DNA from 3 places in the Acetobacter pasteurianus genome. Region 1 is predicted to be linked to each of the others. Evidence: riboswitches for the same ligand, from Rfam matches in the RefSeq annotation. Region 1 holds a riboswitch; each other region holds the start of a gene.

Region 1 (7,879 bases):
ACGGCATCCAGCGTTTGCGGCAACCCACAGAGCCACAGACGGGCTGGCACATCCACAACATGCGGCGGTGCAAACATAGCCAGCATAACCGGGTTGGACAGCATGGCCTGTGCAAGGGAATGGCCGGGACCGGAGGGGTCTCTTACCAATAAATCCGGGTGATAGGCCAAAAGCACCTCTAGCGGCACGCGCCCACCCAAAGGGGGTGTGCCTGCCGTGGTGGCAAAGTTGCGCAAACCGGCATGGGCCAGCACATCATCTGGCAGACTATGAGCGTGCACCACAAAACCATTGGCCTCATACACCACGGCTATGGGGTCTGATACCTGGCGGGTTGTAGCTATTTCTGCCAACCTTGCCTGAAACGCCGCCACAAGCTGCCGCCCGCGTTCTGGTTGCCCCACCGCATTGGCAACTTGCATGATCTGGTCTGGAATATCCGCCAAGGAGGATGCAGGTGGCAACGTAAGCACCTTGGCTCCTACCTCCTTGGCGGCACGCACAGCCAAGCGGGCTGTAAAGCGGCCTGCCAGCACCACATCCGGCTTGGCGGCCAGCACCGTTTCTGCAGTGGATTGCAACACTGGCACATCCTGCGCCTGCTGGCACAACACAGATTCCGTACAATCCCGCGCAAGGGTGGATACGCCTATAATATCCTTATGGTTTGCCAACATAAGGGCCAGCTGATCTGTGCACAGGTTGAGCGATGCCACACGCTCCGCCCGTGCCACACCGGGTGCAAACACTGCAAGGGCTGCACCCAATGCACACACAACCACCCGGCGAAGGAAGACGGAAAGCTGCATCAGTAATTCAGCGTAAAGCCGCCATAGCCTGCGCGGCCGGGCTGAAGGTAGCCTATGGGGCTTTCATACTGGCGGTTGAGCAGATTATCCGCCCGCGCAAATACGGTAACATAGCGGTTGATTTTATAACTAGCTGCCAGATCTATGGTGAAATATCCGTGGTCTTTGCCGCATGTGCTGCAATACTGGTACGTATCGGAAATAACCGGCGTATCGCGCGAACCGCTGACATACAGAATATTGCCCGAAAGCGAGAGCCCATCCACCGGTTGCCATGTGGTGTTAAAGTTGAACTTGTGCTGCGGGCGGCGCTGGAGGGCTTGGCCGGTAGAGGCATCTCGCGCGTGGGTCCATGTATAGTTCAGGTTGAAATCCAGCGTATCCAGCGCTTTCCAGTCCAGATACGCTTCTACGCCATACATGCGCGCACGGGCCACGTTATTGTAGGAATAGGTGGAATAGTAATTTTCGTAAGAGCTGACAGACTGGATAAGATTGCGCACGTGGTTTTCATACCATGTGGCCCCAAAATGCAGTTTATCATGCGCCAAGGTTTGTTCCACGCCCACATCATACCCTATCAGGCGTTCGGCCCGCAGGTTGGGGTTACCCTTTTCCGCATAGCTGGTGGAAATCTGATTGGCAAAAAGCTGATACAATGAAGGACCATGAAAGCCGCTACCCGCACTGGCCTTGATAACCGTGCCGCTGTGCGGAATATGAATGGCCGGAGCCACGCGCCACGTCACGTAATTGCCGTAGCGGGAATTGGCATCATACCGGATATTGGCCGCGCCATATAAAATCTTGTTCCAGTTGCCCTGATACTGCCCGTAGCCCGCTGTAGTATCCATGCCCGCACTGGTGCTGAACGGTGTGGAAGATGCTGCACTCCCCCCTTGGCTGGAATTGAACGTATCATGAAAATGCTCTGCCCCCACAAGCAGAGATCCATATTTGTCCAGATTAACAGTGCCGTGCCAGTCTATTTTAATGCGGCTGGTGCGGTAATATGTGGGGTCATACTGCAAGGCATCGCCTTCCAGCGTGGTGCCGGTTTCTGTCCAGCTTCTGCGGCCCGTCATATACCCCAGACCAATCACCTGATCGAACCTGCCCCCGAAGGAGGACAGATGCGCCGTGCCCCGCACAATGGCCTGATTTTGCGTGGTGTGTTCACGCTCGCTTCCCACATCACCGTAATATCCTAGGCGGCTGTAATATTCATCTTCCATATTATAGGCGCTGTAGGTGTGCAGGTTGCTCTGAATCAGCCGAGCCGTGAGCCCCAGATCAAAATTATGGGTGACATCATAGCCAAGGCGAATGTTAGCGGAGCGGTTATCGTTTCTGTCCCCCCGGTGGCGCTGTTCCTTGTCTGCGCCAAAATAGCGGCCGATATAGCGTGGGATTTCATGAAAACCATCCTGCCGGTAATGGGAAAGCTCAACATTGTAATGGAACTTTCCCTTACTGCCGCGCGCGCCCATAACTTGGTTAAACGTGCCGTAAGATCCACCTTCCACCCGCACAAAAGGCGTAAACCTGCCCTGCCCCTGTGCTGTGGTAATATCAATAACCCCGGCCATGGCATCTGCCCCGTACAGGCCGCTTTGTGGCCCGCGCAGAATTTCTATGCGGCCCATGCCATCGGTTACAAACTGAGCAGCATCAAACGCACCAGAGGTGGAACTGCCATCGTTAATATCCATGCCATCCAGCCGCACTTTCACCTCGTTGGCATTGTTGCCGCGCATGAAAATGGAGGTGGTGCCGCCAAAGCCGCCAGAGCGCACCACATTCAACCCCGGTTGGCGGGCCAGAATATCTGTAAGCGTACGGCGCTGCTGGGTGAGGATCTGCTGTTCGGTCACAATCGTCATGGCCGTGCCAATTTCATCCGCCCGCATGGGGTGGCGTGCTGCACTTACCGTAACGTAATCCGGGTAAGCCTGTGTGCTGCGGGCCTGCACAGCCTGCGTGCCCTCCGCCCCGGTAGAAACAGGCGCATTTTGCGCCGGAGCGGTGGAAGCCACTTTGGCAGCAACAGTGTTTTTACCCGTTGATGTGGTGGGGTTTGCAACATCTGCGGCCATAGCGGCAGTGGTTTCTACCAGCAACAGGGAAGAGCCAGTAAGCAAAAGAGTTTTTAGGCGCATGGGTTAAGGCAATCTCGCGGTTTAACAGCGTTGCCACGAGACTTGGCCCGGCTTTTTCCACCACAGGGCACAAACCACCCCATTGGCTGACCGCTTGCCCAGCCTGCCAGCACACCCCGGCTGACATGCCCCGTCTGCAACTGTGTGCTGATGGCAGGTCTCCTGGCTTGCGGTTTTTCGGTTGTGGCACCCCTTCCCGGAAAGGTTTGTTCCAGTGGGCCAGCGCTTGGCGCTGTGTGTGCACATCCATGCCGCTTACAGTTGCGGGGACAGCCCGGGAATATCGCAAAACCATTGCAGGCAATGGCGCGGGCACCCGGTTCCCTTTTCATTCCCCTAGGGGGGAAACCATCATGCGGTGTGGTTTACAGGCTGGGGGTGGCTTGTCAACAAAAGCACACCCCAGCGCGGCGGCTGGCTTTAGGCTTCACGCGGGAGGCGCTGGGACTGGGAGCGAATAACCTGCTCCTCATAATCCAGTTCCTGCTGGAGCTTCCATTCTGTCTGGTCATTGATCTCGCTGCGTGATGTCATATCCCGCATGGCCTGCCGTTCGGCCCGTAGCAGTTGCAGGCGCAGCGCCAGTTCCATACGCGCATGGCGTAGCGCGCGGCTGCGGTCTAGCGGCGTGATGCGCGGCGTTTCGTCCTCTTCTTCCAAACGGCTGTGATAAAGCTGGTACAGGCGGTCTATCACCTCCTGCCGCAGGGCTTCATCTGCGGCATTTTGCCCCTCCGGCTTGGCAAGTGCTGTGCCTTTGGGGGTGGGGACTGGCGGTTGCGCCCGCGCTTTTGTCAGCACCGCAAGGGCTGCGCGTATCAGCTTCTGGCGGGCCATGTTTTCTTCCTGCGCGTTCTTGTCCACCGTTTCCTGCGGCAAAAAGCGCAGGCACAGCGGGATGAACACGCTGGCTGCCAACAGGGAGAGAACAATTACGCCTGTAGCGGCCACCACCACGGCATCGCGCATGGGAAAGGCATCCGTGCCATCTGTGCCTTCTGGCAGGGAAAGCACAGCCGCCAGCGTAACGGCCCCGCGCACGCCAGCGAATGTCAGCAACATGCTGCCTGCAAAACCTGTGGGTTCAAACGGCAGGCTGCCAATGCGCGCCACCACCCAACGGCCAAAAACGGATGTCCATACACCTGCAAAGCGCATGGCCAGCATGATGGCGTATATCTGCACCACAAACAGGCCAACCTGCCACAAGGCCACATCGTATTTATGGCCCAGCGCCACGCCATGTTGCAGAAGTTCTGGCAACTGCATGCCCAGAAACAAAAAGATAAGCGCGTTAAAAACGTAGCTGACAATGTTCCAGACTGTTGTGGCCTGCAGGCGGGTAAAAGTGGCGGTGTCCTCTATCATGCCGGAAAGTTTGAGCACCATGCAGCCTGCCACGGCGGCCAGAATGCCCGAACATTCAACCGCTTCTGCCGCGGCGTACATTAAAAACGGCAAGAGCAGCACAAAGATGATCTGGGATTGCGGATCATCATACCCACGGCGCACCAGCACGCGGTTGAGCTTAACAGCCAGCCATGCCACCGCAGCGCCTACCAGCAGACCACCCAGCGCCACCATTAAGAATGTGCCAAAAGCCTGCCTGTATGAGAACTCACCCGTAAGGGCATCGGCCATGGCAAAGCGAAAGCACACAAGGCCGGAGGCATCATTAAACAGGGCCTCGCCCGATAAAATCTGCAACAGCCGGTTGGGCACCTTGCGCCCTTCAATAAGGCTGGAAACCGCCACCGTATCTGTGGGGGAAAGTGCGGCCGCCAGTGTAAAGCAGATGGGCAGGCCCAGCTCTGGCACAATCCAGTGGATGGCATAGCCACATACCAGCGTGCTGAGCACCACAAGCCCAAAGGCCAGAAACAGAATGGGGCCGCGCAGTTCTGCAAACTCACGCAATGGCATGCGAAATGAATCTGCAAACAACAATGGCGGCAGAAACACAAACATGAACATGTCTGGCTGCAGGCTGACATGCATGCCCGCCACCGCAGCAAACACACCCAGAATGATAAGGATAACCGGCTGCGGCACCTTCTGTTTAAACAGGGCAACAAGCAGGCTGCTGACTGCCGCCAGCAAAAGCAGCAGCAGAATGTTTTCTATGGTCAACATGGCCTGCGCTCTTTGGGCGTGTTTAGGTGTTTATGCAACGGACATTCTGCACATACACGCTCGCTTTACGGAATAGCGGAAACAGGGCGCAAAACCTGCTGGCGCACCAGCTCTTCCAACCATGTAGCAAACACCTGCACCCGCATGGAAAGATGCCGCCTGTGCGGGTAAAGCAGCGCCATAGGCAATGGGGCCGCACGCCACTGGGGCAGTATTTCCACCAACTGGCCTGTGTGCAGGTAAGAGCGCACATCGTAAGCGGGTATCTGAATAACCCCCAGCCCGGCCAGTGTGCAGGCAATGAGGGCCTCTGCGCTGTTAACCGTTACGCGGCCCGGCACATCCAGCATGTGGGTGTGGCCGTGTTCCTCCCACTCCCACTGTTCTACCCGACCATTCTGGGGGGAGGCATAACGCACGGCCTCGTGCCCTTTCAGCAAATCTGTCGGGCATTGGGGCGTGCCATGCTGCTTAAGATATGTGGGGCTGGCCACGTTTATGAGTTCAAGCTCCCCCATGCGGCGGGCAATCAGGCCAGAATCCTGCAAGGGGCCAACGCGCAGCACGCAATCCAACCCATCTTCCACCAAGTTCACGGCCCTGTCCGTTACCCCTAGCTCTACCGAAAGACCGGGATATGTTGCCAAAAAATCGGGCAAGGCCGGGGCTACAATCAGCCGCCCAATGCGGCCGGGCATATTGACGCGCAGCACACCCTGCACAGCGCTTTCACTCTGGCGGAACAGGTTTTCCGCTTCCTCCACATCCGCCACAAGGCGCAGACAGTGTTCGTAAAACGCGGCGCCATCTGGCGTGGGGGTAACGGTGCGTGTTGTGCGCGTAAGCAAACGTGCCCCCACGCGGCTTTCTAGCTGCTGCACGGCAGCGGATACGCTGGAACGCGGCATGCCCAAGGTTTCTGCCGCGTGGGTAAAACTGGCGGCCTCTACCACACGGGCAAAAATGCGAAAAAGATCTATTCTATCCATGCGCGTTAGCCTTTTGGGCTGCCACCCGATTGTTCGGGAAATCTGGCAAGTGTTGTCAGAACAGGCAGCTTTATCCGCCTACTGTAGCTGATACGGTAGCAAGAGAAAACGGGAGCCACATCCATCGGCCCCCGATACATGCAAGGGAGCACCCAACATGGTAGACCACAGCATTAAAGGCAAAACCGTTCTGATAGCCGGTGGGGCCAAAAATCTGGGCGGGCTGATTGCGCGGGATCTGGCAGAACATGGCGCCAAGGCCATTGCCATCCATTACCATAGCGCGGCCAGCAAGCCAGAAGCCGATGCCACAGTGGCCGCTGTAAAAGCGGCAGGCGCGCAGGCTGAGGCTTTTCAGGCTGATCTGACACAACCCGGAGCAGTAGCCAAACTATTTGCAGATGCAAAAACGGCTTTTGGTGCGCCAGACATTGCCATTAACACCGTGGGCAAAGTGCTGAAAAAGCCGATTGCAGACACCACAGATGAAGAATTTGATGCCATGTTCACCATCAACACCAAGGTGGCGTATCAGTTCATCCGTGAAGCCGGAAAACATCTGGCCGATAATGGCAAGCTGCTCACATTGGTCACATCTTTGCTGGGGGCTTACACGCCGTTCTATTCCACCTATGCGGGTTCCAAGGCTGCGGTAGAACACTTCACCCGTGCAGCCTCCAAGGAATATGGCGCGCGTGGCATTTCTGTTAACGCCATTGGCCCTGGCCCCATGGATACGCCGTTCTTTTACGGGCAGGAAGGCGCAGATGCCGTGGCTTACCACAAAACCGCTGCGGCACTTTCTCCCTTTAGCAAAACAGGCCTGACAGACATTGAAGATATTGCACCCTATGTGCGCTTTATTGTTTCTGAAGGTTGGTGGATGACTGGCCAGACCATTTTGGTAAACGGCGGGTACACCACAAAATAAAACCGGCTTTGTGCCCGTTGCAGCACACGCCATGTGCAGGGAGGCCACGTGCAAAGCGTGGCCTCCTTTTTTGTGCCCTGCCCTCAATGCAAAGCTGTTGCGCGCGTGCAACAGCCCACAGAAAGCTGAGCAAACAGGGTTCATTCCTGTTGTAATGTTATAGTGTTACATAATACATGCTGCGCCTCCACCACACTCAACCAAGGCAGCGCACAGCATGATGGTTCGATCAGCCGCTCTTCTTCTCTGCTCTACTGTTTTTACTGCTCTGGGCAGCAGCATGGCCCTGGCTGAAACCACCACGACCACGACGGAAACGAAACAGCAGCAGAAGCCCACGGAAACAAAGCCGCAAACCGTAAAAGTTATTGCGCATGACAAGAACGATGCCGAGCAGGTGATTGTAACCGCGCATCTGGACCGCATGCGTTCAGAACTTTCGCCCTCTACCGGGGCCACGGTGCACAAGTTCAGCCGGCAGGCGCTGGAAACCATTCCGGGGGGTGATAACGCACCGCTCAATCAGGTTCTGCTGCAAGCGCCCGGCGTAGCACAGGACAGCTACGGGCAGATCCATGTGCGTGGTGACCATAACGAGGTGCAGTTCCGGCTGGATGGCGTGCAGTTGCCGGAGGGGTTGAGCGTATTTGGGCAAGCGTTGATGACACGCTTTGCAGATAACATGTCCCTCACCACAGGGGCGTTGCCCAGCCAGTTCGGGTTTTTGCAGGCGGCTGTGGTGGATATCAACACCAAGAACGGCACCACCAATTCGGGCGGCAATCTCTCGCTTTACGGTGGGGCGCGGGATTACTTCTTCCCTTCCCTGCAATATGGTTTTCATAAAGGGAAGTGGGA
Region 2 (7,879 bases), 820 kb from region 1:
GCGCAGATAGGTTACCAGGCATGGCGTAACCTTACGGCGTGGGATCGCTTTGTGATTATGCGCAAGGCGGCAGATCTTCTGCGTGAACGGGCAGAGCAGATCGGCCGTATTATGAGTGAGGAGCAGGGTAAACCCCTTGCTCAGGCAATTATCGAAATTCAGGGTGCTGCCGGTGTTATTGAATATTTTGGTGAAGAAGGCCGCCGCCTGAACGATGAGCTCGTGCCACCGCGTGCGCCTTATGTAGAACAGCGCGTGTTGCACCGCCCTGTAGGTGTTGTGGCTGCCTTTACGCCGTGGAACTTCCCCATTAACCAGATTGCTCGCAAGCTGGGTGCCGCTTTGGGCGCAGGGTGTGGGGTTATTGTAAAGGCTCCGGAAGATACGCCTGCTTCTCCGGCAGAGCTGATCCGGTGTTTCTGTGATGCCGGCATTCCGGCGGGTGCAGTTTCTCTGGTGTATGGTGTGCCGGCAGAAATTTCTGAATATCTGATTGCTCATCCGGTTGTGCGTAAAATTTCCTTCACGGGGTCTACGCCTGTAGGCAAGCATCTGGCCGCATTGGCTGGTGCGCAGATGAAGCCAGTAACCATGGAGCTCGGCGGCCACGGTCCGGTTATTGTGTGCCCGGATGCAGATCTGGATGCCGCTGCCGAACGTCTGGCAGCAGCTAAGTTCCGTAATGCCGGGCAGGTGTGCATTGCTCCCACACGTTTCCTTTTACACAAGGAAATTGCAGCGCCATTTATTGAAAAATTCAAAGCCCAGATGAGCGCGCTCAAGATTGGCGATGGTTTGGATGAAGGCGTTACCATGGGGCCATTGGTGAATGAGCGTCGCGTAAAAGCCTTGACCGAACTGGTGGATGATGCCCGTCAGAAAGGTGCAGAACTGTGGCAGCCTGATATTTCCATGCCGAATGATGGGTGCTTCTTCCCACCCACATTGGTGCTGAAGCCAACGCTGGAAATGCGGGTGATGCAGGAAGAACCTTTTGGCCCGATTGCCATTATGGATGAGTATTCTGATCTGGCTGATGCAGTAACGGAAGCCAACCGTCTGCCATATGGCTTGGCAGCTTATGTTTACACACGTTGTGAACGTACGGAACGCTTGCTGGGTGAAAAGCTGGAAGCCGGCATGGTTGCTGTTAATCACCACGGTATTGGCGTGCCGGAAGTGCCCTTTGGTGGCATGAAAGATTCCGGTTATGGCACGGAAGGTGGGCCAGAAGCCCTAAAGGCACATACCATTACACGTCTGGTATCTGCTCTTCACGAAAAGCCTTCTTTCTAAGGTTTCAGTCTTCGTTCTGAAGATCATGTAAAAAAGGGCGGAGGGGTTTAAATCCCTCCGCCCTTTTTGTTGTGTGGTTCAACCACCTTGTATGTGGGTGGCTGTTATTTGTCTTTATGGAACTGCGCAACCTGATCTGCTGTTACGTGTGGGTCTCCACTACCAAAGGTTGCCATCACATAATTCACGATCTTGGCAATTTCAGCATCGCTCAAACGCTGCACGTCTGAATGCCCACTAAAGTCAGGCATGGATACATCGCCTGCTTCGGTTTTACGCTGTACCCCGTGCAGAATGGTCATGATAAGGTTGTCTGGCCGTGCACTGCCAACAGTGGAGTTGTGGAACAATGAAGGTGCGTATTGGTCCTTTGTGCCCATACCAGTCTGGCCGTGGCAGGCTGCGCAGTTGGCATCATACGCATGTTGCCCGTCCATCTCGGTCAGATCATCAATCCGGGTAAGGGCGCTTTGGCGGATGTCCAACGCTTCGGTGGCTTGGCCAAAGCTATCTCGTGCCTGATGTTCCATATCATCATCCATAGCAGGCACTTGATGAATATAAGTGGCTATGGCGTGCAGGTCCTGATCTGTCAGATGGCTGGTGCTATGTTCCACGGCTTCTGCCATAGGGCCTGCTGCCTGCGCGTGGCCATTGGCGTGGCCGGTTTTCAGGTAGGCAACAATATCGTCTTCGCTCCAGTTGCCAATACCGCCGGTTTTGCTGGAGGTGATGTTGGGAGCGTACCATCCATCCAGCGAAGTGCCAGCCAGATATCTGTCCTGCTTTTCACTTAGCATGAAGTTACGGGGTGTATGGCAGGTGCCGCAATGTTCTAGCGCATTGGTAAGATACTTACCCCGGCGTAGCGGATCATATGTGCTGGAATCCCCGCTTTCGGGTTCTTCCTTGGTGGTTACAAAGTTCCATGCTGCCATTGCGCTACGCATATTGGCAGGGAACACCAGTGTTGTTTCTGCTGGGGCGCTGGCTACCGGTTTTACGCTGTGCATGAACCACACATAAAGTGCATGCACATCCTGGTCCGTCATACCTGCGTAAGAAACATAAGGCATAACAGGGTACAGGTAAGCACCATCTTTGCGCACACCGTGGCGGACAGCCTGCTCAAAGTCCTGCTCTGTGTATTTGCCAATGCCGTGGTCTGGGTCTGGCGTAATGTTGGTGGAAATCACATCACCCATAGGTGTTGCAATTTTCAGGCCACCAGCAAAAGGCTGCGAACCGGGTTTGGTGTGGCAGGCAATACAATCTGACGCAGTGGCAATATAGGCACCACGATCCAACACTGCCTGATCTGGAACTGCATCTTCTGCATGCACAGGTGTCTGGCTCAGGGCACAGACACCAATTACCGTGCTTGCTGAAAGAAGGACGCGCAAGGTTTTGGAAAAATCAGGCATGAGCAAGTTCTTTTTTCAGCGTATCGGCAACACGTAGCGCCAAGGCGGCTACAGTCAGGGTGATGTTGCCGGTGCCAACGGTTGAGAAAACCGAGGAACTGGCAATAAACAGGTTGTCGTGGTCATGCGTCCGGCAATGGCCATCCACTACGGAATCCTTGGGGTCCGTGCCCATAATGGTGCTGCCTGCGGGATGATCCTGCGGGAAGTAGCCTGGGGTCCACTGTTCATCTGTGCCATGCATCAGCTTGATAAGGTCACGGAAAACATAGCGTGTATGTTCACAACTGCGCACGGTATATTCGGGCAGTTTGTAGTACACTTCCGGGTGCGGGATCCCCAGAATATCCTTATGATCCTTGCTGAGTGTGAGGCGGTTATTGGGGTCTGGCAGGGCTTCGTTATGGCTGAACAGGCGCACTGTGTGCGAAGCCAGATAGCGGATCTGTTCTTCCAGTTCCCGGCCAACGTAACCTTTGGAAATTGCCAACTGCGTGGCCAGATCCACTTGGTTATCATCCACCATATGCACAAGGTAGGCACCACGATCCGTACGCCAGTTTCCATCACGGAAATTGTCAATCACGTTCGTTTCTAACGGTCCACGGCCCGGCCACAGGGCTTGGTCACCACTAATGAAGGTTACCTGCACACCTGTATGGTCCATCATGTTGCGGCCGACATGGCCGGAACTGTTGGCAACGCCATCGGGACTTTGTTCATCGGCAGAAAGCAGCAGTAGTTTGGCTGTTTCAATGCAGTGCGCGGCAATAACAAAGTACTTGCCCGTAACGCGGTGAGATCCTTTGTCCGGGTCAAAGTAATGCACGGCGGTTACGCGCTTGTTCGCGCTGTCTCGCTCAATCTTATACACCACAGCATTGGGGATAAACTTAGCCCCGGCGGCTTCTGCATGGTAAACGGAATAGCTGCCGTTATACATGGCCCCAATAGGGCAGATTGGCATGCAGTTATTATGCCCTTCACACGTTGGGCGACTATCATACGGGCGCGTGTTGCGCGCCTGTGGTTCGTGCACCACGCGCCACGGTGTTTTTTCCTGAATCAGCTTGCGGAACTGCTGCGCAGCGTAGGAAATGGGCAGTGCATCCATAGGATAAGGCTGCTTGCGGGGGGAGCCAAGGTCTTCCACCGCAGGATCTGGCCCGCAAACCCCCATCATGACTTCTGCCTGATAGTAAAAGGGTTCCAGATCATCATATGTCAAAGCCCAATCGCGACCCTGACCGTAACGTGTTTTCAGTTCAAAGTCTGATGGCAGGTAGCGCCAGGCACAACCAGCCCAGTGCCATGTAGTGCCACCCATCATGCGCAGGTAAACCTGTTGATAGGCTTCGGCATTCGGGCCGGTGGTGTGTAGGTAATCGTTCGGGGTTTGCTGATCAGGCGGATGCCGTGCCCAAGGGACAGCCGGAAATGGCCCCTGATAGGAAGGCTTGTTTTCCAGATTGCGGAAGTTTTCTACAAAATGCTGGCGGTCAACGCGCGGGCCAGCTTCTAGCACAATGACGGAAATACCGGCACGCGCCAGTTCATTAGCAATAGAACTACCTGCAACGCCTGATCCTACGATCACAACGTCGGCTGAAAGATTTTCTTCGGAGGGCATAAGGCGGGGTATCCGGTAAGATCAGGTCGGTTCGATAACAAGGGCGGAAGCAGAAAGTGCAGGGTGCCCTTTGGGGCGTGCAACTTCTGGTGGCTTACTTGTCCAGTAGAATGGGCCGCCCGTTGCGTAGGTTTTGGGGTAAACGGCATCCTTGGTGATGTCGAACATCAGGGCAGAGCGGTAAACAACCACCTGGCCATCCGCAATGCCCCGGTACCAGCCGGTTAGAATTTCGTGGATGACATCTTTAAGCTTTGGATCAGATTTTTCCGCAGCATGAGCAAAAGCTGATGCTGTTGTAAATTTTTCCCGCTCCAGCAGGGCATGCAGGGCATTGAGTTTATCTTGCCGATCTGCATTGGCATGCACGATGTTGGCATACAGAGCAGCACCAATCTGGGGGTTCAGCGTATCTCTATCTGTCAGGCGCTGGGATACCTGCATAAAACCGGACAGGTCTTCATTGTTTGGGGTGGCAGGAGAGGTATCCGCAGCAAGGGCTGCCCCCGTTGTGCTTGCAACAGAAAGACCAATGCCGCCTAAAAGCACATCTCGCCGGGACATGCGTAAAAGCTTGTTCAGGCGCATGGCGTTAGGGGATGCACACCATTCCGCTACAGGCTGCCCCTTGTGCGTTTGTCTCATTCTTCGGGTTCTCCCTACAAAGCCGGGCTCCGCTCTGTTGGAATGAAACATTGCGGAGAAATATTGAATTCCAAATTCTGAATGGTTTTATAGAGAAGGCCTGAGCTTGCAACCTGTTATAACGGCATAATACCTATTTCATGGCCTGTTGAGGCAGGTATGCTCAAGAGTTAATGCGGCAGTTATTGCCTATATGGCCATGAAACGGCTGCCACGTATCTGTTCTGCCAAAGAGTTCCAAACCTAAAAAACCATGCAGTTTCAGGGAGCCGTCTTCCGCCACCCATATAATGGCATCGTAAGTATTTTTGCTTTGAGGGTCAAAAATATGGCCTTTCCAATGGTCATGCCGGCCTTCCATGGGGTGGAAGCCTTTGAGCATTTGAAGGTTACATTCTGTTTTTCTGCGGCCAGAAGCCTCTTCATCCTGTGTTAGGTTTAACCCGACAAGATTCCCGCACATCTTATCGCCACATGTATGGATATCGAACACGCCTTTGCCGTCTTCTGTAATCCATTGTCCTGTTATAGTTGGTGTAGAGGCGCTTTGTGCATAAGCATGAGAAGGTATGCTGCCCCATGCAAAAAGCAGTGCTGTTATAAATGAGCTAAAGGCATGTTTGTACATTTTACTGCCTTGTCCTGCCGCTATCGGTTCATCCCGCCCGGTGTGATGTGCCTGATGGAGGCAGGTCTCCTGGCTTGGGAATATGGTGTTATCAGACCTTTTGCCTTCCCAGCCGCTTTACTGGCCAGTGGCTAGCCGCAACCGGCAGCAGGTCCAACCTCCCCTTACAGTTGCGGGAGCAGCTGCCGACTATAAGTTTCTGCTTCAATATGAGGCAGAAACCCGTGCACGGCATTCCCTTTCAAGCTGCTTGCGCAGCACCATCCATCTGTTCAAGCGTGTATTCTAGCAATAAGAGGGCTTGGTGCCAGTATGGGAAAAGCAGTGCAGGTGAGATGTTTTTGCGCCTCGCTTTGCCTTACAGGGCAGCAATAACTTTAAGCCCTGCCAGAATCGCATTGGGAATAACCGAGGTTTCTCCGGGGCGCATCATATATTCAAACTCCGGTGTCACAACCAGGCCCGGTGTGACGGGAATGCCGTAATACGCTTCCAGAATCGCGGAATGCGTTTGTGGTCCATTGATATAAGGGCCAAGCGGAACGCCAGCGGCTTCCTGCATGCGTTGCCCGTAGGCCAAACGGGGGCTGAGCTGGTAATAGGAATACATTACGCCCAGACGATCCAATGGCCGGTGAGGGATAATGCCCAGAAGGGAAGCTCCAGCATAAAATTCGTTTGAGAATGTAGAGTTACTTGGCGTGTTATGAATGAACCCGGCCAATACATATCCACCAGCCATTTGGTGTTCGCCATGGCTGCGATATACCATCTGATCTGCCTCTATATAAAATGTATCACGCGGTTTGAGTTTATGTGGATGCACCGATCCCGCAAAAGCGGCGGGAATGGTGCCAACCATGTCAGGGTAAGGTGACGTATCGTGGCCAAAGCCGATTTTGTAATGACCGGGAAGCTTGCGCCTGCCAAAAAATGGTTCCCACGTTAATTCAATAGGCGTTTGGATGCCCGTATAAGGCTCATCGCCCCATGCCCAACCTGTGTTATCGCGTGCTTTAGGGCCGATGCGATAAATACCAGTGCGCAGGATAAGATCATGCGTTGGCCGAAAGCGTACTGTGCCACCCCATGATGTTTTGGGGTAAACGCTCCAACCCGCCGGTTCTCTTATAGCCATAGGCGCAGAACACATGGTCATGAACGTACACAGCAAAATAGAAGTAGAATATGTGTGCGTAAGTGAAATGCGCCCTACATTGATATTGATGCGGTTATTGAGGAAAGATTTTTCCAGATACAGATCTGCCAGACGAGCCGCTGCAGGGCCATGGATGCTCCATACTTCTGTAAGAAGTACATTTCTTTCCCCAACATGATCCCAACCAACCTGCCGGCCTTCACGGTTCATCACAATGCCATGCAGGTACCAGCCCTGTAGCGGATTCCAACCGGTTAACTTACCCAGATCAAACAGCATGCTGGCACGTATTTCGTGCGTGTAATCCATACCTTTTGAAAGGCCGCCGGCAAGATTGGCCATGCCTTCACCTTTATAGGTTAACTCAAAGGTAAAGCCGTGCTCACTTAACCTGTCGCGCCAAGGTTTAAGGCCGGGGGCCAGATTGCCAAAAGCCTGTTCAGCAACAAAATAGCCTGCGCTGATATCCTGCCTACGTAACGCTGTATTGTTGTGGTTTAACAGATAGGAAAGACTTTCTGTATTAAACAAAGCCTCCAGACGTTCTTCTGCTATTGGGCGCTTGTGTTTTTTCGGTATTTCAGCGTTGATAATAGGTTTTGAAGATAGTTCAGGTTTCTCAAGAGATTTGGCGGGTTCATTCTGCTGGGCGTATGCAGTGGAAGCTTTAAGAGCAATATCTAATGTGAAAAGAACTGTTCCGGCGTAGAGTAAACGGGCAATGAATAAAAAATCCTGCCGATAGCATGATCTTTTTTGTTCTGAATTTGAAATGATATCAGTTAAGGGCATCGCCCGATCCTCATGGCGCAAGAATGGCCATTGCCTGCGGTTAGCATGAAGCAACGGCGTATTTCTGAAGCAAGGGGAAGAAATACAGAGATTAAAGCGAAAGGTGGCTGGCAACTTTCTCTTTAAAAAACAGGATTTATAATTTCTGCAAACATTTTCTCGTTTCCGCGTTTGTTTTTGTTTTTATTATTACGAATTATGGAAACTAAATTACGAATAGAAAGATTCAAGGATTTTTTTCTGTTATAACGAATATTCAAGAAAAAGTTTACGAAGTTACAATGTTACAACAAGGTTTGTTCCAA
Region 3 (7,879 bases), 560 kb from region 1:
GCTTGGGAAAAGACAAGCAACGGCACAGAAAAAGTGTGGGACAAGACCAAGGACGGTTCTCGCAAGACTTGGGACAAGACCACCGAAGGCAGTGAAAAGGCGTGGGATAAGACCAAGGAAGGCACCCACAACGCTTGGGATAAAACCCGCGAAGGCACTGAAAAAACCTGGGACAAAACTAAGGAAGGCTCCCACAAGGTTTGGAACAAGACCAGCGATGGCACCGAAAAGGCTTGGGATAAAACCAAGGACGGTTCTCGCAAGGCTTGGGACAAAACAAGTGAAGGCACTGAGCACGCTTGGAACAAGACCAAGGAAGGCACAGAAAATGCCGCGCATGATGTTGGCCGCTGGGGCCAGAACACGTTTTCTGATGACAAAAAATAACGCTGTATAACGACGGCTAAAAAAGCCCGCTCTACCTTTAATGGTAGGCGGGCTTTTTTGTTGTTTGCATAGGAAACAGGAGGGGCTGGAATATTTAATGTTTGATATGTGCAGCTTTGCGCATTTTTAAATTGTGCAAAGCGTGAAGTAATTTGCGAAAAGAATTTTGTATTTGCAGCCAATACGCGCCAAATGCTGTCATTCTGGCCTCCTGTTTTTCTTGATCGTTATTTTTAAGACTAAGCAGGAATGATGGCCTGACTATGACGGTATACTTGATGAAATGAATTCTGATTTTAAAAATATATGACAAGGCAAAGAAAAAGGCGGCCCCAGAAAAGGCCGCCTTTTTACTGATGACTGCAGAAAAATGCAGATCAGGCTTTTGCTTCTTCCAGCAGAATCTGTTCGATGATGTCCAAGCCTTCATCAACCAGTTCATCAGATGCAGTCAGCGGTGTCAGGATACGGATTGTAGCGCCCTGCACACCACAGGCCAACAGGATCAGGCCTTTTTCACAGGCACGGGCACACAGTTTGGAACCAAAGCCCTTGCGCTGTTCCACACCTTCATGGCGTTCCAGAATATCAAAGGCAACCATTGCGCCTAGCCCACGTGGCATGCTGACAGGCAGCATATCTGTGCGCTTGTGCCAGCCTGCAATGCGGGCTTTCAGGCGTTCGCCCATGCTGTTGGCGCGGTCCAGCAGCTTTTCTTCTTCAATAATATCCAACACAGCCAGCCCAGCAGCACAGCCCAGCGGAGCACCAGCATATGTGCCACCCAAGCCACCCGGAGGCACGGAATCCATCAGTTCCGCACGGCCAATGACGCCAGAAAGTGGGAAGCCACCTGCCAGAGATTTGGCAATGCACACCAGATCCGGTTCTACGCCAGAATGTTCAATACCAAACAGCTTGCCAGTACGGGCAAAGCCGCTCTGCACTTCATCGGCAATCAGTTTAATGCCGTGTTGGTCGCAAATCGCGCGCAGGTGTTTGAGCAGTGCAGTAGGGGCAACGCGGAAGCCGCCTTCACCCTGCACAGGCTCAATAATAATGGCGGCCACATTGTTGGGGGAGATATCAGCAGCAAACAGGAAGTTCAGCATCTTCAGGCTGTCTTCCACCGTGATGTCATGACCATCGGGGAAGGGGATGTGGTAAACTTCGCCAGGCAGGGTGCCGAAAGGTGCCTTGTAAGGCAGAACCTTACCCGTAAGTGCAGAAGCCAGCAGCGTGCGACCGTGGAACCCACCACAGAAAGCAATCACGCCATTACGGCCAGTTGCGGCACGCGCAATTTTTACGGCGTTTTCTGTAGCTTCCCCACCCGTGGTGAAGAAAATGGTTTTGGCATCGCCAGAAAACGGTGCGCGGGCGTTCAGCTTTTCAGCCAGTTCAATATAGGGCTCGTAAGCAGAAACCTGAAAAGCTGTGTGGGTAAAACGGTCTAGCTGCTTTTTAACAGCGTCCATTACTTTTGGGTGGCGATGGCCAACGTTCAGAACGGCAATGCCGCCGGCAAAATCAACATAGCGTTTGCCTTCCACATCCCAGATTTCGGCATTTTCTGCGCGGTCTGCAAAAACAGGGGTGGAGGTGGCAACACCGCGCGGCACAGCATTGGTGCGGCGGTTCAGAAGGTCTTTATTCGTGGCCATTAATACGGGCTCCCGGGAACTATGTTGCGGGCAAAGTTGTTTCTGTTCCGTAAAATGTTTCGCACGGCAGGGGGAGGAGATTTTTTGTTGCCTCTATGGTGATAAAAAGTCACCATCTATTTGGCGCGTACATATTTGGTGTGCCTATGCCTGCCAGCATTAAGGCAGGGTGGATGTGTTCTGGGTTTCCAGTTCTACTTGTTCCAAAAGCCAGTTTCGGAACGTGATGAGGGATTTTTTCTCCCATGTGGCGGTGGAAGCCCGCAGCAGATAAGCCCCCAAGGCCACTTCTCGCAAAGGGGTTTGCGTAGGCTGCACGCGCACCAGATGGCCTGTTTCAAGATCATTTCCCAGCAGGAAAATATTGCCCAGGGCGATGCCTTCTCCAGCGCGCGCAGCAGCCAATGTAATATGGGCCTGCCACAGGCGCGTTGCGGCTGGCAGTTTTGTGCAGGCAACATTTTGTGCATGAAACCAAAGTTTCCATTCGGCTTCATCTTCTTCCTGCAACAAGGGCGCGCGCAGCAAATCTGCCGTTGTGCGGGGTTGGCCGCCCAGTTCTGTCAGGCAGATGGGGGCCGCTACCGGAAACACATCCGGCCGTGCAATAATCATGCTGCGCGTATTGCGTGGCTCGGCTAACGGAGCATCATCCCGTACATAGCCGATATGGGCATGATTATCTGTTTCCACGCCAGTAACATGAAACGCCGTATTGGCATCTACCGGGCGCAGCATGATTTCCAGTTGAGGGTGTGCACGCCGAAAAGTGGAAAGCCGCGGCAGCAGCCAATGATAAGCAAATCCATGCGCACAGGTAATGGTAAGGGGCGGCGTATGGTTGCGAATATCTGCTGTAGCTGTCGCCAGTTCTTCCAATAATGGGGTGATGCGGGAATAATAGGTATGCCCTGCAAGTGTAAGGGTTCCCGTTTCCTTATCTCGCAAAGGGGTGCCTAGAATATTTTCCAGATCCCGAATGTGGCGGCTGATGGCGGCGTGATCTACGCGCAACTCTGCTGCTGCCCGTCTGATACCGCCCGTGCGTGCAAATGCCGTAAAGGCATTGAGCATGGCTAGAGGTGGAATGCGGTATCGTTGGTCCATAAGTCGCCAGTCAGGGAAAAGTCTGGAGAAACAGGTGGGTTAAAATGAGAGTTCTGGCAAGAGTGATGCACGTATATTCAGCCAAAGATTGAAATATAAGGCCAAAATAAGGTAAGGGTTACGCCACCTTACAACGGTCCCGCGCAAGCGGGTTTGAAAGGGAATGCCGGAGGCTCCAGTACCAGGAACCCAGTCGGCAACTGCCCTCGCAACTGTAGGCGGAGAGCGTATTACTCCTTGGCCGTATAAAGCGGCAGCCACTGGTGGCAACATCGGGAAGGCTGAGTAACGTGCCATGACCCGCAAGTCAGGAGACCTGCCGTTGTTGTCTTGTTTAACCGCCGGGCGAGGGAGCCGGAGGTGGATAATGTACTATGTTTACTCCGCCACTTTTGGCAGGTTTTTCTCGTAATCCCTTTGGTTGTTTTACCTTCATGCTGCGCGGTGAAGTGTAACAATGCCTTTCCCTACAAACAGAATTTGGAAGAGATTTCCGTATTCTCTGCATTGTTTGCTTCTGGCCGGAGGGGTGTTGGGCAACTTGCCCATCCTAGCGCATGGTGAAGAGACGCAGGTTGAGCAGGACCGTCGTCGTTTAGGCAATTCAGGGCCGTTGATTGAACAGATTGACCCGGCCACGGTGCGGGATTCCCAGCGTGCGGCAGAGGCAGCGGCTTCCGAGAAAAAAGGCGATGACACGCCAGACATGAGTGACCACCTGCTGGGCAACATGTGGGGCGCGCGGGATTGGATGGCCAGACACGGCATCAGCTTTGACATTCAGGAAGTGGATGAACTGTGGGGCAATGCCACAGGGGGCACGGCCTCGGGGGCTGATGGCGCCAGCGGGTCGGGCACCGGCCCCGCCTATGATGGTGTGACCATGCCCACCCTGACGGTCGATCTGGAAAAGCTGATCGGCCTGAAGGGCGGCACATTCAATGTCAGCGCCCTGCAGTTGCGCGGGCGCTCCATCTCGCAGGATCATCTGGCCAACTTCAACCCTGTCAGCGGGTTCGAGGCCGATCGTTCCACACGCCTGTTTGAGCTGTGGTATCAGCAGTCCTTTTTGGACGGCAAGCTGGACGTCAAGATCGGGCAGCAGGATCTGGATACCGAGTTCCTGATCAGTGATTACGGGGCTTTGTATCTGAACTCCAACTTCGGCTGGCCCATGGCGCCATCGGTCAACCTGTATGCCGGTGGGCCATCCTGGCCGCTGTCTTCTCCGGCCATTCGCATCCGGTATCGTCCCTCAGACAAGTTCACCTTCATGTTTGCCGCAGCGGATGACAACCCGCCGGGCAATCGCAACAACTCCTTTGGCATCCAGAACGGCGGCAACAGTGCAGATCCCACCAATCAGAATACTCATGATGAAGATGGCGCCAACTTCAACATGGGCACCGGTGCGCTGCTGATTACCGAACTGCAATATGCCCTCAACCCCCAACCCGATGACATGTCGCATGTCACTCAGGACCCCGGTCTGCCGGGTATCTACAAGCTGGGTGGCTATTACGATACGGCCAAATTCCCTGATTACCGCTACAACAATCAGGGCAAGGCTTTAGGGAGTGCGGCGGACACTACGGGCATTCCGCGGTGGGATCGGGGTAACTGGATGGTCTATGGCATTATTGACCAGATGATCTGGCGGCCCTCGCTCCAGTCCCCTCAATCTGTAGGTGTTTTTGCGCGTGCCACAGGCAATGGGGGAGATCGCAACATGATCAGCTTTGCTATTGATGCGGGCATCAACCTCAAGGCGCCCTTCAAGGGGCGTGACAATGACACGGTGGGTCTGGGCTGGGGCATTGGCCGGGCCTCTTCTGGCCAGCGGCGGTATGACCGTAACTCCGGTGCACCTGTGCAGGGCAATGAGAACCATCTGGAACTCACCTATCAGGCACAAGTGATGCCGTGGTGGGTCATGCAGCCGGACTTCCAGTATGTCTGGCATCCCTCTGGCGGTGTGACTGACTGGACAGGTAATCGTCTCGTCGGGAACGAAGCCATCTTCGGCCTCCATTCCAATATCACTTTCTAGGGACGGGGAGAGCAGCAGGCGTGTTCGGAATACTCTTGCTGTCAGGCTTTGTCATTCTATGATGAGGGCTGACCAAACCATGACGTTCTGTTTCAAACTCTTTTGTGCCTGCTCCGGTAGGCTTTATTAAAAAGGATACAACATCATGAACACATCCGTTCATACAGCTATGCCGGTTGCGGCAGCGGGCCAGAGCATTCCGGTTCGTGCCATTTTGCCTTGGGCTGTTTTCGGCCTGATTGTTTCTGCACTGCTGCTCTACTTTGTGGGTGCAGAGCAGGGTGCCACTTCCCTGATTTCCGGACACGCCGTGCATGAGTTTGTGCATGATGGCCGCCATCTGCTTGGTTTCCCCTGCCACTAAGGCATTAGAAGAAAGTTTTACTCATGGTTGGTCGTCTTTTAGCCCGCGGCATGGTCGCGGGCATTCTGGCTGCATTGCTTTCTTTTGTATTTGCAAAGATTTTTGGTGAACCGCAGGTGGCTTTGGCCATTGCGTTTGAAGCAGCGCAGGATGCTGCAGCTGGTGCCGCGCCAGAACCTGAAATGGTAAGCCGTGGTGTGCAGGCATCTTGGGGGCTGCTTACTGCGGTGCTGATGTACGGTGCTGCATATGGCGGTATTTTTGCAATTGTTTTTGCATTTGCTTACCAACGCCTTGCAGCATTAAGCCCGCGTTCTATGGCATTGTTGCTTTCTGGTATTGGGTTTTTAACATTTGTGCTGATACCAGATCTAAAATATCCACCAAACCCACCCGCAGTAGGTCAGGAAGAAACCATTGCTTTGCGGACGGAAATGTATTTTGCAATGGTTGGTCTTTCCATTGCAATTTCCATGATTTCTCTGTCGGTGGGGCGGGCGCTTTCTAACGTGATAGGATGTTGGAACGCGACTGTATGCAGCATTGTGCTCGGGCTTGTGCTTGTTGCCGCGGTGCAGTTTGGTTTGCCAGATATCAATGAAGTGCCAGACAATTTTCCTGCTGTAGTGCTATGGCGTTTTCGAGAAGCATCTATAGGTATGCAAATTGTTTTGTGGTCTGTTTTGGGGCTGGTTTTTGGTGCTCTGGCAGAAAAATGCCTACCATCACCCAATGGTGCCATGCGGAAGACTGCTTGATTTTTTGGTTGTTGGTATAAGTAGGATTTATGGAAAATTTATTTTCCGTAAATCCTACTAAAATAAATCTTTTCAAAGATTTTATGTGCGTAATGCACATTTATAAAAAAGCATTTCCTGACATTGTATTGTTCTGTGTTTTTAGAACATCAATTTGCAGGAAATGCTTTTTTATATCTCTCTCCTAGAAAGTGATATTGGAGTGGAGGCCGAAGATGGCTTCGTTCCCGACGAGACGGTTACCTGTCCAGTCAGTCACACCGCCAGAGGGATGCCAGACATACTGGAAGTCCGGCTGCATGACCCACCACGGCATCACTTGTGCCTGATAGGTGAGTTCCAGATGGTTCTCATTGCCCTGCACAGGTGCACCGGAGTTACGGTCATACCGCCGCTGGCCAGAAGAGGCCCGGCCAATGCCCCAGCCCAGACCCACCGTGTCATTGTCACGCCCCTTGAAGGGCGCCTTGAGGTTGATGCCCGCATCAATAGCAAAGCTGATCATGTTGCGATCTCCCCCATTGCCTGTGGCACGCGCAAAAACACCTACAGATTGAGGGGACTGGAGCGAGGGCCGCCAGATCATCTGGTCAATAATGCCATAGACCATCCAGTTACCCCGATCCCACCGCGGAATGCCCGTAGTGTCCGCCGCACTCCCTAAAGCCTTGCCCTGATTGTTGTAGCGGTAATCAGGGAATTTGGCCGTATCGTAATAGCCACCCAGCTTGTAGATACCCGGCAGACCGGGGTCCTGAGTGACATGCGACATGTCATCGGGTTGGGGGTTGAGGGCATATTGCAGTTCGGTAATCAGCAGCGCACCGGTGCCCATGTTGAAGTTGGCGCCATCTTCATCATGAGTATTCTGATTGGTGGGATCTGCACTGTTGCCGCCGTTCTGGATGCCAAAGGAGTTGTTGCGATTGCCCGGCGGGTTGTCATCCGCTGCGGCAAACATGAAGGTGAACTTGTCTGACGGACGATACCGGATGCGAATGGCCGGAGAAGACAGCGGCCAGGACGGGCCACCGGCATACAGGTTGACCGATGGCGCCATGGGCCAGCCGAAGTTGGAGTTCAGATACAAAGCCCCGTAATCACTGATCAGGAACTCGGTATCCAGATCCTGCTGCCCGATCTTGACGTCCAGCTTGCCGTCCAAAAAGGACTGCTGATACCACAGCTCGAACAGGCGTGTGGAACGGTCGGCCTCGAACCCGCTGACAGGGTTGAAGTTGGCCAGATGATCCTGCGAGATGGAGCGCCCGCGCAGCTGCAGGGCGCTGACATTGAATGTGCCGCCCTTCAGGCCGATCAGCTTTTCCAGATCGACCGTCAGGGTGGGCATGGTCACACCATCATAGGCGGGGCCGGTGCCCGAGCCACTGGCGCCATCCGCCCCCGAGGCCGTGCCCCCTGTGGCATTGCCCCACAGTTCATCCACTTCCTGAATGTCAAAGCTGATGCCGTGTCTGGCCATCCAATCCCGCGCGCCCCACATGTTGCCAAGCAGGTGGTCACTCATGTCTGGCGTGTCATCGCCTTT

What was found. Region 1 has a riboswitch for cobalamin ahead of FCN51_RS17175 (TonB-dependent receptor plug domain-containing protein). Riboswitches for the same ligand answer to the same signal wherever they lie in the genome.
Region 2: linked by a shared signal. The riboswitch ahead of FCN51_RS21030 (DUF2147 domain-containing protein) and the one ahead of FCN51_RS17175 (TonB-dependent receptor plug domain-containing protein) in region 1 are both predicted to bind cobalamin.
Region 3: linked by a shared signal. The riboswitch ahead of FCN51_RS19835 (carbohydrate porin) and the one ahead of FCN51_RS17175 (TonB-dependent receptor plug domain-containing protein) in region 1 are both predicted to bind cobalamin.

The regions. Positions count from the first base shown of each region.
Region 1 is NZ_CP039846.2:795,612-803,490, forward strand. Features, by position in the region: gene FCN51_RS17170 (ABC transporter substrate-binding protein) at 1-809, opposite strand, end outside; gene FCN51_RS17175 (TonB-dependent receptor plug domain-containing protein) at 809-2,968, opposite strand; cobalamin riboswitch at 3,104-3,336, opposite strand; gene FCN51_RS17180 (Na+/H+ antiporter) at 3,389-5,101, opposite strand; gene FCN51_RS17185 (LysR family transcriptional regulator) at 5,167-6,090, opposite strand; gene FCN51_RS17190 (SDR family oxidoreductase) at 6,248-7,021, shown strand; gene FCN51_RS17195 (TonB-dependent receptor) at 7,239-7,879, shown strand, end outside.
Region 2 is NZ_CP039846.2:1,615,941-1,623,819, forward strand. Features, by position in the region: gene FCN51_RS21010 (NAD-dependent succinate-semialdehyde dehydrogenase) at 1-1,296, shown strand, start outside; gene FCN51_RS21015 (c-type cytochrome) at 1,401-2,720, opposite strand; gene FCN51_RS21020 (GMC family oxidoreductase) at 2,713-4,350, opposite strand; gene FCN51_RS21025 (sorbitol dehydrogenase family protein) at 4,372-5,046, opposite strand; gene FCN51_RS21030 (DUF2147 domain-containing protein) at 5,159-5,623, opposite strand; cobalamin riboswitch at 5,666-5,904, opposite strand; gene FCN51_RS21035 (carbohydrate porin) at 5,982-7,574, opposite strand.
Region 3 is NZ_CP039846.2:1,357,737-1,365,615, forward strand. Features, by position in the region: gene FCN51_RS19820 (endoglucanase) at 1-387, shown strand, start outside; gene gabT (4-aminobutyrate--2-oxoglutarate transaminase) at 765-2,051, opposite strand; gene FCN51_RS19830 (LysR substrate-binding domain-containing protein) at 2,211-3,158, opposite strand; cobalamin riboswitch at 3,276-3,496, shown strand; gene FCN51_RS19835 (carbohydrate porin) at 3,616-5,208, shown strand; gene FCN51_RS19840 (CbtB domain-containing protein) at 5,354-5,572, shown strand; gene FCN51_RS19845 (CbtA family protein) at 5,596-6,330, shown strand; gene FCN51_RS19850 (carbohydrate porin) at 6,515-7,879, opposite strand, start outside.